One region of the Micromonospora sp. NPDC051300 genome, then DNA from elsewhere that is predicted to be linked to it. Evidence: riboswitches for the same ligand, from Rfam matches in the RefSeq annotation. Region 1 holds a riboswitch; the other holds the start of a gene.
What was found. Region 1 has a riboswitch for S-adenosylmethionine ahead of thrC (threonine synthase). Riboswitches for the same ligand answer to the same signal wherever they lie in the genome.
Positions count from the first base shown of each region.

Region 2: linked by a shared signal. The riboswitch ahead of ACIA5A_RS07250 (ABC transporter substrate-binding protein) and the one ahead of thrC (threonine synthase) in region 1 are both predicted to bind S-adenosylmethionine.

Region 1 is NZ_JBITEP010000001.1:11,992-18,851, forward strand. Features, by position in the region: gene ACIA5A_RS00055 (alpha/beta fold hydrolase) at 1-834, shown strand, start outside; gene ACIA5A_RS00060 (ABC transporter permease) at 834-1,721, shown strand; partial or broken gene ACIA5A_RS00065 (DoxX family protein) at 1,830-2,111, shown strand; gene ACIA5A_RS00070 (hypothetical protein) at 2,171-2,953, opposite strand; gene ACIA5A_RS00075 (DUF4232 domain-containing protein) at 3,223-3,852, opposite strand; SAM riboswitch class I at 3,990-4,123, shown strand; gene thrC (threonine synthase) at 4,136-5,425, shown strand; gene ACIA5A_RS00085 (GNAT family N-acetyltransferase) at 5,675-6,694, shown strand; gene paaN (phenylacetic acid degradation protein PaaN) at 6,747-6,860, shown strand, end outside.
Region 2 is NZ_JBITEP010000004.1:177,542-184,401, reverse strand. Features, by position in the region: gene ACIA5A_RS07270 (GNAT family N-acetyltransferase) at 1-11, opposite strand, end outside; gene ACIA5A_RS07265 (acyl-CoA dehydrogenase family protein) at 62-1,783, opposite strand; gene ACIA5A_RS07260 (PadR family transcriptional regulator) at 1,780-2,349, opposite strand; gene ACIA5A_RS07255 (hypothetical protein) at 2,389-2,829, opposite strand; SAM riboswitch class IV at 2,939-3,049, shown strand; gene ACIA5A_RS07250 (ABC transporter substrate-binding protein) at 3,294-4,148, shown strand; gene ACIA5A_RS07245 (amino acid ABC transporter permease) at 4,182-4,958, shown strand; gene ACIA5A_RS07240 (amino acid ABC transporter ATP-binding protein) at 4,955-5,698, shown strand; gene ACIA5A_RS07235 (carbohydrate ABC transporter permease) at 5,701-6,621, opposite strand; gene ACIA5A_RS07230 (ABC transporter permease) at 6,618-6,860, opposite strand, start outside.

The sequences.
Region 1 (6,860 bases):
GGGCAGGTGGTGGGCCTGCTCGGGCCGAACGGCGCCGGCAAGACCACCACGCTGCGGGTGCTGATGGGGTTGACCCAGCCCACCGCCGGGGAGATCTACGTGTTCGGTCACCGGCTGGTGCCCGGCTCGCCGGTGCTCTCCCGGATCGGCGCGCTTGTCGAGGGGCCCGGTTTCCTGCCGCACCTCTCCGGGCTGGACAACCTGAAGGCGTACTGGCGGGCCACCGGCCGGCCGTGGGAGGACGCCCACTTCGACGAGGCGCTGGAGATCGCCGGCCTGGGCGACTCGGTGCACCGGCGGACCAAGAAGTACAGCCACGGCATGCGGCAGCGGCTGGCCATCGCCCAGGCCATGCTCGGCCTGCCCCAACTGCTGGTGCTCGACGAGCCGACGGACGGGCTCGACCCGCCGCAGATCGCCGAGATGCGCCGGGTGCTCCAGCGCTACGCCACCGACGGCCGGGCGGTGCTGGTCTCCAGCCACCTGCTTGCCGAGGTGGAGCAGACCTGCACCCACGCGGTGGTGGTGAACAAGGGGCGGATCGTGGCGTCCGGCCCGGTCGAGGAGATCGTCGGCGAGTCGCCGAGCGTGCTGTTCGAGGTGAGCGACCCGGACGCGGCGCGGTCGGTGCTGGACCGGCTCGACGGCGTGCGGGTGCTGCCCGCCGAGGACGGGGCGCTGGTGGTCGACACCAACGGCACCGCCCGCAGCGAGGTGGTGGCCGAACTGGTCCGGGCCGGCATCGGAGTGGACCGGGTGGTGCCCCGGCGCCGCCTGGAGGACGCGTTCCTCGCCCTGGTCGGCGAGAACTCTCGGGGAAGCGGTGACCGGTGATGGCGGACTCTTCGGTGGCGTCGTCGAGCGCGTCGGGAGGGGCGGCGGCCGGCTACCGGCCGTCGGCCACCCTGCCGTTCGGCGCGGAGTTCCGGCGGCAGGCGTCGCGCCGGCGTACCCAGTTGGCGCTGGGGTTCATGGTGCTGCTGCCGTTGATCATCCTGGTGGCGTTCCAGTTCGACTCGAGGGACGACGACGGCGGCGGGCGGGGCGAGTTCGCCAGCCTGGCCGACCTGGCCACCTCGGGCGGCCTCAACTTCACCCTGTTCTCGATCCTGGTGTCGGCGTCGTTCCTGCTGGTCGTGGTGGTGGCGCTGTTCTGCGGTGACACGGTGGCGAGCGAGGCGAGCTGGGGGAGCCTGCGCTACCTGCTGGCCGTGCCGGCGCCCCGGGCCCGGCTGCTGGCGGTGAAGCTGGTGGTCGCGCTCGCGTACTCCGGTCTGGCGTTGCTGCTGCTGGCCGGCACCGCGCTGGTCGCCGGCACGCTGCGCTACGGCTGGAAGCCGCTGAGCAGCCAGGTCTCCGCCGAGCTGGCCCCGGTCGACGGGCTGCTCCGGCTGCTCGGGGTGCTGGGCTATCTGGCGGTGGTGCTGCTGGTGGTGGCCGGGTTGGCGTTCCTGCTGTCGGTGACCACTGACGCCGCGCTCGGCGCGGTCGGCGGTGCGGTGCTGCTCTGGATCCTGTCCAGCATCCTCGACCAGATCACCGCGCTGGGCGGGCTGCGCAACCTGCTGCCGACGCACTACAGCAGCGCCTGGCTGGGCCTGCTGTCGTCGCCGATACAGACCGACGACGTGGTCAAGGGCGCGATCTCGGCGGTCGTCTACGCCACGCTGTTCTGGTCGCTCGCCTTCTGGCGCTTCACGCGCAAGGACATCACCAGCTGAGCGTGAAAGGCGGGGCCCCCGCTCACGCCTCGCGCCCATATCATGGGAGCGTTCCCACGCAGTTGTCCCGCCAGCAAGGAATTGATTAAATTCAATCTCTTTGGCGGCCAGCTCGTCTGCGGCGCTCTGGTGCTCGTCGGCCTGTTCACCCGGCCGGCCGCGCTGCTCGCCTCCGGCTCGATGGCGTACGCGTACTTCGTGGTGCACCAGCCGCACGGCCTGCTGCCGATCGGCAACGGCGGTGAGCTGGCCGCCATCTTCTGCTGGTCGTTCCTGCTGGTCGCGGTGCTCGGGCCCGGCCCCTGGGCGCTCGACGCCCTGCTGGCCCGCCGCCGCCCCGCCGCCCCCGCCGGGGCCCCGTCGGCTCCCCGCGCGTCCGTCCCTGCCTGAGCCCGAGATCCCGGTACGGGACCGCCCTCCGAGGGCGGTCCCGGGGCCGGGATCTTCGGCTAATCCCCGGGCCTGGGCCCGTCACCGAACACCCACCTCTGCCGCGGGGACCAGAATCCCCAGTCACCTGGATCGGTTCCCGTGCCCTTCAGGTCGACGTGAGAGGACTCCTCCACCGCGTACATCAGCGCTTCCGCCGTGCCGCTCCCATGGATAAGATTGATGATCCGACAGAGTTCGTACGCGGCGAACGCCCATACCACCGTCTCCACCGGCGACACCTCGATCGGGATCTGCAGCCGGTGTCCGATGGCAGTCCCGTTCTGGGCGGCCCAGATGCTGCCCGCGACGACGGGCAAGCAGTCCAGGGGGAAATCCTGGATGTCCGGGTTGCCGTAGAGCCTCCTCACCAGAATGTTCGCGACGAGCTTGGTCTCGACCACTTCTCCGTTGTCATCCGTCACGCGCAACCTGCCTCCGTCAAGGATGGCGTGGGGCAACATGATGTCGACAAGCGTGATGAACGCTCCGGTCAGCTCGTGCCGCTCCGCGCGCAGTGAGCTGACGTCGGGCCGGCGTTGCTCGTCCTCCTCCAGAAGCATCTCGATCAGCGTGATGGCCCCGGCCAGGTCGCCGGGGATGGCCGGCCCGCCCTCGCCGACGACCATGAGGAGCTTCTGCGCGACATCGGGACTGACGATGGCCGCCACGCGTTCTCCGCGTCTGGTCACGTGGATCATTCGGTTTCCCGACGCGACGGAGCTCAGCAACTCGGGCAACATCTCCCGTGCTTGACGAACACCTGTGGTGCTCTCCGACACGGGCCTCAGGAAGCGGATCATCGCGCGAAGCTAGCACGATGATTCGTGGCCTTCACCATCCCATGTGTACACCTCGTTGCTTTTCCGTTCCGCACCATGCCGGCACCATCACGCAGCATCGTCGGAAAGGATTGTGATGTCGAAAGCAAAACGGTCGTCGGCTGACCGAACGCGAAAGTTTCGCAGTGGACCGGGCGTGCGGCTGGATCGATTGTCCGTCTGGATCGGAATGGTGGGACTGATCGTCGCCATATTGGCCTGGCTCTTTCCCGTCGCGTAGCCCGAACTGCCTACAGCGGGTTGTCCGGCGGCACGGCTGAGGACGGCGGGGCTTCCGGCGCGGTCGGTGCCGTGGTGGGGTCGGGGTCGCGGCGCTTCCAGGCGCTCACCCCGAGCCGGCCGGTGTTGCCGAGGTCGATCGGCCCGTCCAGCGTGACCGGCTGCGACGAGCGGCCGGTCACCGGTGCCACGTCGAGCTGCCGGCCCTCGGTCGCCACCACTGTCGGGTCGGTGACCGTGTTGCGCCAGAGCAGCGCCGCACCGGCCCGTTCGCCGGGGCGCAGCACCATCCGGGTGGGCGGGGCGTCGAAGCCGGAGGTGATCCCGGTGGCGCCCGGGACGGTGCGGACCGCGATCGGGTCCCCGTCGGCGTCCCGCAGACGCACCGCCGGGTAGCCGCGCAGCTCGTACGGCTGGTTGCCGCAGTTGACCAGGTCCAGGCCCATGGCCCGCAACCCCATCGCGGCGCTCACCCCGGTCTCGGTGATCCGGACGCCGTCCGGGGGGCAGGTCGCCGGGCTGGTCGGCGTCGCGTCGTGCCGGCTCGGCTGCGGATTGGGGTCCGGGGCCGGCGCCCGGGTGCACGCCGCCAGCAGCGTCAGTGCCGCGAGGAGGCCGGTCCCGGCTGCCGCGTTGCGCATCCGGTGATCATGCCACCGTCCCGGGGGCGGCGAGGTCCGCGCCGACCGCCGTGATCGGCCGTTGCGCCGGCCCACTGCGTGGGATCCCGGGGTGGCGACGACGTGGGCGGCGCATAGACTCGGCGGCACAACTGCATACCTCATCCAGAGGGGCTGAGGGATACGGCCCGACGACGCCCCGGCAACCACCCGCACGCTCGACGCCGAGCGCCCTGCGGGCAGGTGCCAATTCCGTCCCCGCCGCACCCGGCGATGCGGGGAAAGATGAGAGGAACTTCTCGACATGACGTCGACGCTTCCCGCCGTCTCCGGCATCGACACCACCCGCAGCCCGGCCCGCGCCCTGGTCTGTCGCGCCTGTTCGGCGCGCTATCCGCTGGCCGCCCAGCACGCCTGCTACGAGTGTTTCGGCCCGCTGGAGGTTGACTACGACACCGCCGCGCTGGCCACCGTCACCCGGGAGCAGATCGAGGCCGGCCCGAACAGCATCTGGCGTTACGCCGCCCTGCTCCCGGCCGGTCAGGACCCGGCCACCCGGGTCACCCTCAACCCGGGGCTGACTCCGCTTGTCACCGCCGGCAATCTCGCCGCCGAGCTGGGCCTCACCGGCCCGCTCTGGGTCAAGGACGACAGCGCCAACCCCACCCACTCGTTCAAGGACCGGGTGGTGTCGGTGGCGCTGACCGCCGCCCGGGCGCTCGGGTTCACCCGCTACGCCTGCGCCTCCACCGGCAACCTGGCCAACTCGGTCGCCGCGCACGCCGCGCGCGCCGGCGTGCCGTCGGTGGTCTTCATCCCGAGCGACCTGGAGCAGGGCAAGGTCGTCACCACCGCGGTCTACGGCGGCGACCTGGTCGCCATCGACGGCTCGTACGACGACGTGAACCGGCTCTGCGGCGAGCTGGTGGAGACCGACGAGTTCGAGGACACCGCGTTCGTCAACGTCAACGTCCGGCCCTTCTACGCCGAGGGCTCCAAGACGCTCGGCTACGAGGTGGCCGAGCAGTTGGGCTGGCGGATCCCGGCCCAGGTGGTCATCCCGATGGCCAGCGGCGAACTGCTCACCAAGATCGACAAGGCGTTCACCGAGCTGGTCGAGATCGGGCTGGTGGAGGCGCCGGCCGACGGCTGGAAGGTGTTCGGCGCCCAGTCCGCCGGGTGCAACCCGATCGCCACCGCGCTGCACGACGAGCGCGACACCATCGTCCCGGTCAAGCCGACCGGCATCGCCAAGTCGCTGAACATCGGCGACCCGGCCGCCGGCGTCTACGCGCTGGAGGCGGTCCGCCGCACCGGCGGCTGGATGGAGTACGCCGACGACGACGAGATCCGCGCCGGCATCCGGCTGCTGGCGCGTACCACGGGCGTGTTCGCCGAGACGGCGGGCGGCGTGACGGTGGCCGTGCTGCGCAAGTTGGTGGAGTCGGGCCGCCTGGACCCGGCGGCGGAGACGGTGGTCTTCAACACCGGCGAGGGCCTGAAGACGCTCGACGCGGTGGCTGCTGCCGCCGGCCCCACCCATCGCATCAAGCCCAACCTCCGCGCCGCCCGCGACGCCGGCCTCCTCTCCTGACCGGGGGTCGGGGTGACCAACGGGTGAGCGAGGGACTGCGGTGAGTGGCAGAAAAGCGCCGCCAAGGACTTGACGGCAGGAACCGGACGGCGCAAGATGCTCGGTGCGGGAGGGCATCCGCCGGAGACTTTTCTAAGTTTTGCGACCCAACGCCGGAGGCGTTGTGCGGACGTCCCTCCCGACCAACCTCGCGCAGGGCCAGCGGAAATCCGCTGGCCCTGTCGCCGTTCCCGGCCCAGGATCACCGTCATGGGCCTGACCGTCGCGCCGCTCGATCCCGCCGACCTGCCGACGCTCGACGCGGCGTACCGGATCGACTGCGCGGCCCGCGCCGTCGACGAACCGGACCTGCCCCCGACCTGCCGGCGGCGGTTCGAGGCGCTGCTGCGGCACCCGATGCCCGGCGTCGAGGGGCGGTGGGTCGTCGCCCGCCTCGACGGGGAGCCGGTCGGTTGGCTCCGGCTGCACCTGCACACGCTGGAGAATACTGAGAACGCGAGCGTCGAGCTGGTGGTGGACCCGGTCCACCGGCGGCGCGGGATCGGGCGGGCGCTGCACGAGCACGGCCTGCGGCTGCTCCGGGACCACGGCGGCAAGCGGCTTGTCGGTTCCACCGTCGCCGCGCTGCCCGGCGAGGAGGACCGGGAGTTCCCGGGCGCCGCGTTCGCCGCCGCGATGGGCGCGACGGCGGCCAACGCCGACGTGCGCCGCCGGCTCGACGTGGCCGCGCTGGACCGGACCCGGCTGGCCGCGCTGCACGCCGACGCCCGCGCGGCGGCCACCGGCTACCGGATCGTGCGCTGGCGCGACCGGGTGCCCGACGAGCACCTCGCGGACGTCGCCCACCTGGAGGGCCGGCTGCTGCTCGACGCGCCCATGGGGGAGCTGGCGTGGGAGCAGCAGAAGATGGACGCGCGGCGGAAGCGGAGCGTGGAACGGGCGCTCGACGCCCGGGGCGTGCGCCGCTACAACACCGGCGCGATGCACGAGGCGTCCGGCCGGCTGGTCGGCTGGAGCCAGCTCAGCCTTGCCGCGAGCAGCACCGACCACGCCTGGCAGCAGATCACCATCGTCGACCCGGGCCACCGTGGCCACCGGCTCGGCCTGCTCTGCAAGGCCGCCAACCTGGGGTACGCGCTGGCGCACGAACCGGCGCTGCGAACCGTCGACACCTGGAACGCCGCCGCCAACGCCCCGATGATCGCGATCAACGAACAGCTCGGCTTCCGCCCGACCGCCGGCTCGGTCGACTGGCAGTTGACGATCTGAGTTGTGACACGCCCCTACTGATCTGGTGCCTTCCTGTTGCATGATGGCGGGCATGACGGAGACCCCGCACCCCCTGTACGACAGGCACGCCGAGACCCTCGACCGGGCGCTGACCGCGATCACGGAGCGCGGGTACTGGTCGGCCTATCCCGAGTCGCCCAGCCCC
Region 2 (6,860 bases), on a different contig from region 1:
ATCGCGAACATCCGTGCAACCTACCGGCCCGGGGTGCCGGCGCGCCCGCCGATTCCGCCGGTCAGGGGCGCATCTCGTACGTCCCGGCGAGGTCGGCCACCCGCTGCCACACCCGGGCCGTGCGGTCGGCGTCGGCCACCGGCCGCCGGACGTGGGCGAGCGCCCAGGCGGCCTGCTCGTCGGTGCTGGCCGGCTTGCCGTGCAGCTCGGTGGCGTAGCCGGAGAAGTCGCGCACCAGCAGGTCGAAGATCTCGTCCAGCAGGTCCGGGTCGAGGCCAGTCGACCGCGCCTGCTCCAGGACGAGCTGGCCGTAGACGACGAGCGCGAAGAGCTGGCCGATGGTGAGCAGGAAGTCCAGGTCGCGCTGCTGCGTCTCGTCCGGGGCGTGCGCGGCGAGCAGTGCGACCAGGCCGTCGGCCTGCTCCCGGAACCGGGCCACGTTGGGCAGGTGGGCGTGCGCGTCGTAGACCTCGCGCCAGTCGTGGAAGCGGATCGCGCCGAGGCCGCGGGCCGGGCCCTGCCGGAACAGGAACTCGTCGTCGGCCGGGTCGCGGCGGGCCGGCACCGGGGAGTACGGCTGCGGCCGGAACAGGTAGTTCGGCATGAACTTGAGGATCAGGGCCAGGTTGACGTGCACCGTGCCCTCCAGCTTCGGCAGCCCGCGGATGTCCTTGGCGGCCTTGTCGAAGTAGGTGTCGGCCTCGAAGCCCTTGGCGGCGATGACGTCCCAGAGCAGGTCCACCACCTTCTCGCCCTCGGTGGTGACCTTCATCTTGGTCATCGGGTTGAACAGCAGGTAGCGGCGGTCGTCCGGGCCGGCCGAGCGGAAGTAGTCGACCGCCCGGTCGCTGAACAGCTTCATCGCCACCAGGCGGGCGTACGCGTCGGTCAGCTCGCGGCGCACGTGCGGGAAGTCGGTGACCCGTCGGCCGTAGAGCACCCGGCCGTGGGCGTGGGTGACCGCCTCGTACATGGCGTGCTCGCAGATGCCGATGGACGCGGTGCAGAGGTTGAACTTGCCGACGTTGACGGTGTTCAGCGCGGCGTCGAAGGCGGCCGGGCCGGTGTGCAGCACGTCCTCGGCGCGCACCGGGTAGTCCGCCAGCCGGAACTCGGAGACGTACATCTGCGCGTTGACCACGTTGCGGACCAGCCGGTAGGCGGGGTGGCGGCTGTCGGCGGCGAAGAACACGTAGCCCTCGGGGCCTTCGACGTCGGCGCGCCGGCCGAAGACGGAGACCAGCCCGGCGACGTTGCCGTTGCCGATGTAGTACTTGCCGCCGGTGGCCCGGAAGCCGCCCTCGCCGTCCGGGGTGAGCAGCATGTCGGTGGCGTAGATGTCGGCGCCGTGCGCCCGTTCGGAGAGGCCGAACGCCATCACGTGCCCCTGGTCGAGCAGCTCGGCGGCGCGGGCGCGGGCGGCGGCGTTGCCGCTCTGCCAGACCGGGCCGAGGCCGAGCACGGTGACCTGCCAGGTGTACCAGTAGCCGAGGCCGTAGAAGCCGAGGATCTCGCTGAGCGCCGCGTTGCGGGCGGTGTCCCAGCGCTTGTCCTTGTCGTCCGCGCCGTCGGCTGCCGGGGTGAGGAAGGTGGCGAAGAGGCGTTCCCGGGCGGCGAAGTCGAGGAAGTCGGCGTACCACTCGCGCGCGTGGTAGCTGTCGACCAGGGCGCGCTTGCCGCGGGTCTCGAACCAGTCGATCGTGGCGCGCAGCAGCCGCCGCGAGGTCTCGTCGAGGTCGGCGGGGTCGTAGTGGTGCGGGTGGAACAGCAGCGGGTCGCTCACGCAGCGGGCCTTTCCGGGTCGGGGTCGAGGTCGCGGAGGGTGGCCAGGACGTCGTCCAGCCAGGCCAGCACCATCCGTTCGTACGCGATGCCGCCGCGCAGCACGACGTGCTGCAACGCCGCCCGGGCGTCGGGTGCGACGGAGCCGAAGTCGCGGCGCTCGCCGGCCAGGTAGCCGGCGAGGACGGTCTCGTGGTCGGCGCGGTAGCGCTCGACCTCGGCGACCAGGGTGCCGCGGCCGGCGGGGTCGTCGAACGCGGCGCCGCGGATCTTGACGGCGAGTTCGTGCCGGACCGCCTCCGGGCGCACCGGGGCGTGCAGCCAGTCGACGAGCGCGGCCCGGCCGGCCGGGGTGACCGACCAGATCGTCTTGTCCGGCAGGCCGTCCTGGCCGACCTCGACGCCGGTGATCCGGTCATTCCGGGCCATCTGCCGCAGCACGCGGTAGATCTGCTGGTGGGTGGCCGTCCAGAAGCGGCCGATCGAGCGGTCGAAGCGCCGGGCCAGCTCGTAGCCGGAGGCGGGCTGCTCCAGGAGCGAGACGAGGATGGCGTGCTCCAGCGACATGCCGGCCATCTTGCTATGCACTTTGTTGCATAGCAAGACCTAGTGCGGCAGGTACTCACGCAACGCGTCGAACTGGGCCACGGTCAGGTACGAGGGGTTCGCCGCCTGCGGCTGCCGGAGCACCTCGGCGTCGGCCCAGCGCGGGTCGGCGCGCAGCAGCTCCCGGCGCACCCGCAGCGGCTCGGCGAGGACGGTGAGGTCAAGTGGGAGCGTCCACGGTCCGTCCGGCTCCCCCGGGCGCGGCGCCCCGGCCACCCGGCCCACGCCCCACACGCCGTACGGCAGCCGGCCCCGGCTGCCGCTGGCCCAGAACACCACCGGCTGACCGGCGCGCATCAGGCGCACCCGGTAGCCCTGGCGCACGCACCAGCCGGTCACGGTCGGGTCGGCGGCGAAGCGGCCGGCCAGGTCCGCCCGCTCCGCGTTTCCCTTGATCAGCCAGGCGCCGAGGTCGTCCAGGGTCACCCGCCGGGAGTCCATCAGGCCATTCTGAGACCCGGTCGCCGGAACCGCCCGGTAAGGCACGGCGCGTGAGGGTGGTCATAACGGCTGGACGGCCCGCGCCCCGGGGCTGCTAGCCTTCTCGGCAGGTCATGAGCGCCAGCGTCAAGCCCCGGCTCGCTGGCCGGCAACCCTCCACCACGGTGGGGTGCTCCGGGTGAGGACCAGGCGCCGACAGCCGTCGGCGCAAGCGTGGCCTGGCACCCAGGTCAGCACCGACGACCAGGGAGACCCATGTTCGCGCCCCAGCCCTTCCCGTTCCGCCCCGCGCTGATCAGGCGTCGCCACGTCGACCTGATGCGGGTGTGCAGCGACCGCTGTCGCGTCGCGCGCTGAGCGAGCGTTCCACCCCCTTTTCCGATCCACCCTCCCGGCTCCGCCGTGCCCCGGCGGCGCCGGCACCGGCACGCGCCCCGCGTGTTCGTCCACTATGGAGAAAAATCGTGCGTATCCGTACCGCCCTGACCCGCGTCGCCACGCTCGGCGCCGCGGCCGTGCTCGCCGCCACCGCGCTGACCGCCTGCGGCGGTGGCGCCGACGACGCCGCCGACAACCCGTACGGCCTGCTCCAGCCCGGGGTGATCCGGGCCGGCACGCTCACCGACGCCCCGCCGAACGTCTACCTGAAGGACGGGAAGTTCACCGGCTTCGACAACGACCTGCTCACCGCCGTCGCCGAGAAGGCTGGCCTCAAGGTGGAGTTCGTCGGCACCGACTTCTCCGCCCTGCTCTCCCAGGTCGCCAACCGCAAGTTCGACGTCGGCAGCTCGTCGATCACGGTCACCGAGGCCCGGAAGAAGACTGTCGACTTCGGCAACGGCTACGACTTCGGCTACTTCGGCCTGGACGTGCCGGCCGGTTCCCCGATCACCGGCTTCGACCAGCTCGCCGGCAAGCGGGTGGTGGTCGTCCAGGGCACCGTGCAGGACGACTTCGCCACCCGGGAGAAGCTGAACCCGGTACGCGTGCCCGACTACAACGGTGCGGTCAACCAGCTCAAGGCCGGCACCGCGGACGCCTGGATCGCCCCGGCCGAGATCGGCGACAAGTCCGCCGCCGACAGCAACGGCAAGATCACGGTGGCGGCGAAGCAGCTCAGCCCGGCCCCGACCGCGTACGCGGTGGCCAAGGGCAACGACAAGCTGCGCGAGGCGCTGGACAAGGGCCTCGACCAGGTGATCGCGAACGGCACCTGGAGCCGCCTGCAGGCGCAGTACTACCCGGGCCGGCCGATCCCGGCCGACTTCACGCCCGGCAGCGGCAGCGTCCCGGTGCCCTCGCCGTCGGCCGCCTCCTGAGCCGGTGACCCGAGCAGAGCGGACGGAGGAACGATGGATCCCCTGAGCACCCTCTGGGAGACCTTCTTCGACGGTGACTCGATGCGCGAGGCGCTGCCCGAGATGCTGACCGTCGGGCTGCCCAACACGCTGATCCTGGCCACCTCCGCCGCCCTGCTCGGCTCGGTGCTGGGCATGCTGCTGGCGGTCGCGGGCATCTCGCGTACCCGATGGTTGCGGTGGCCGGCCCGGGTCTACACCGACGTGTTCCGCGGCCTGCCGGCCGCGGCCACGATCCTGCTCATCGGCGTCGGCCTGGCGCCACTGGGGATGGAGGTGTGGGGGCCCAACCCCTATCCGCTGGGCGTGCTGGCGCTGTCGCTGATCGCCGCCGCCTACCTGGGCGAGATCTTCCGCGCCGGCATCCTCAGCGTGGAGGCCGCCCAGTTGGAGGGCGCGCGGGCGCTCGGCTTCTCCTGGGGCGCGGCGATGCGCCTGGTGATCATCCCGCAGGGCGTGCGCCGGGTGCTGCCCGCCTGGGTCAACCAGCTCATCGCGCTGATCAAGGACTCCAGCCTGGTCTACTTCCTCGGCCTGCTGGCCAGCCAGCGGGAGCTGTTCCGGATCGGCCAGGACTACGCGGCGAACACCGGCAACCAGTCGGCGCTGCTGCTGGCCGGCCTCTTCTACCTGCTGCTGACCGTGCCGCTGACGCACGCGGTCAACTGGCTGGACCGCCGGCTGCGCCAGGGCCGCCCGACCACCCCGCCCGAACCCGAACCCGAGCCGACGCCGGCCGGCGTCGCCCCGACCGGAGGGAACCCGCGATGACCACGACCACCGCCGGCTCGGTCAGCCTCGCCGTCCGCGACGTGCACCTGGCCTTCGGCGCGCACCGGGTGCTGCGCGGTGCCGACCTGGACGTGGCCCGGGGCGGCACGGCCTGTGTGATCGGGCCGTCCGGCTCCGGCAAGTCCACCCTGCTGCGCACGATCAACCGGTTGATCGAGCCGGACCGGGGTGACGTGCTGCTGGACGGGCGCAGCGTGCTGCGCGACGACCCGGACGCCCTGCGGCAGCGGATCGGCATGGTGTTCCAGCAGTTCAACCTCTTCCCGCACCTGAGTGTGCTGCGCAACGTCACGCTCGCGCTGCGGAAGCTGAAGAAGCTCGACGAGGACGAGGCGGTGGCGCTGGCCCGCGCCCAACTCGACCTGGTCGGGCTGGGCGCGAAGGCGGACGCCCGGCCGGCGCAGCTCTCCGGCGGCCAGCAGCAGCGCGTCGCCATCGCCCGCGCGCTGGCGTTGCGCCCGCAGGTGATGCTCTTCGACGAGGCCACCTCGGCGCTGGACCCGGAGCTGGTCAAGGGCGTGCTGGCGGTGATGGCGGACCTCGCCGCCGGCGGCATGACCATGGTGGTGGTCACGCACGAGATGGGCTTCGCCCGCACGGTCGCGGACACGGTCGCGTTCATGGACGCGGGCGTGGTGCTGGAGGCCGGGCCGCCGGCCGCCGTGTTCGAGGCGCCGGAGCATCCCCGGCTGCGCCGGTTCCTGTCCCAGGTGCTCTGAGGTCAGCCCTTCACCGCGCCGATCAGCACCCCCTTGATGAAGTGCCGCTGCACGAACGGGTAGACCGCGACGATCGGCGCGACGGTCAGCACCACCACCGCCATCTTGATCGCCTCGGTCGGCGGCATGGTCACCCCGGTGGTGCCGCCGGATGTGTGCGGCGCCTGCCCGGCCAGCAGGTAGCTCTGCAGCACGCGCTGGATCGGGTACATGTCGTTGCGGTCGATGAACAGCAGCGCGTCGAACCAGACGTTCCAGTAGCTGACCGCGTAGAAGAGGCCGACCACGGCGATGACCGCGCGCGACAGCGGGAGCACGATCCGACCCAGCGTGCGGAAGTCGCCGGCCCCGTCGATGCGGGCGCTGTCCAGCAGCTCCTGCGGGATGCCCTGGAAGAAGCCGCGCACCACGACGAGGTTGAACACGCTGATCGCCGGCGGCAGGACCAGCGCCCAGATGGTGTCCTTCAGCCCCAACCCGGTGACCACCAGATAGCGGGGCACCAGCGGCGGGTAGACCAGGAACGGGAGCAGGAAGTACGCCAGCAGCCAGCGGTGGCCCACCGAACCCGGCCGGGACAGCCCGTACGCGGCCAGCACGGTCACGGTCAGCGCGATCGCGGTGCCGCAGACCGTGACCAGCGTGCTGATCCACAGTGCCCGGGTGACCGCGCCGCCGGCCAGGATGGTCTGGTAGGCCGAGGCGTCGATGCCCCTCGGCACGACCACCAGGCCGCCGGCGTCGCTGATGGTCTGCCGGGAGGAGAGGCTGGTCACCAGCACCACCCAGAGCGGGAAGAGCACGCCGAGCACCAGCAGGGTGAGCAGGACGGCCTTCAGCCCCTGACCGACCGCTGTCGGTGGCTCCTCCCAGGCCGGCCGGCGGTTTCGCGCGCCGGACGGCCGGCGGATGGTCGTGGTCATGACTTCGAGTAGATCCCTCGTTCGCCGAGCAGGTGCGCGACCCGGTTCGCGGCCAGGATCAGCACGAGGCCGACGACGGCCTTGAACAGGCCGGCCGCCGCGCCGTAGCCGTAGTTCCCGGTGGCGATGGAGAAGTGGTAGACGAACGTGTCGAGCACCTCGGCGGCCTGCCGGCCGACCGCGTCGCGTTGCAGCAGGAACTGCTCGAAGCCGACCGAGAGCGCGTCACCGAGGCGCAG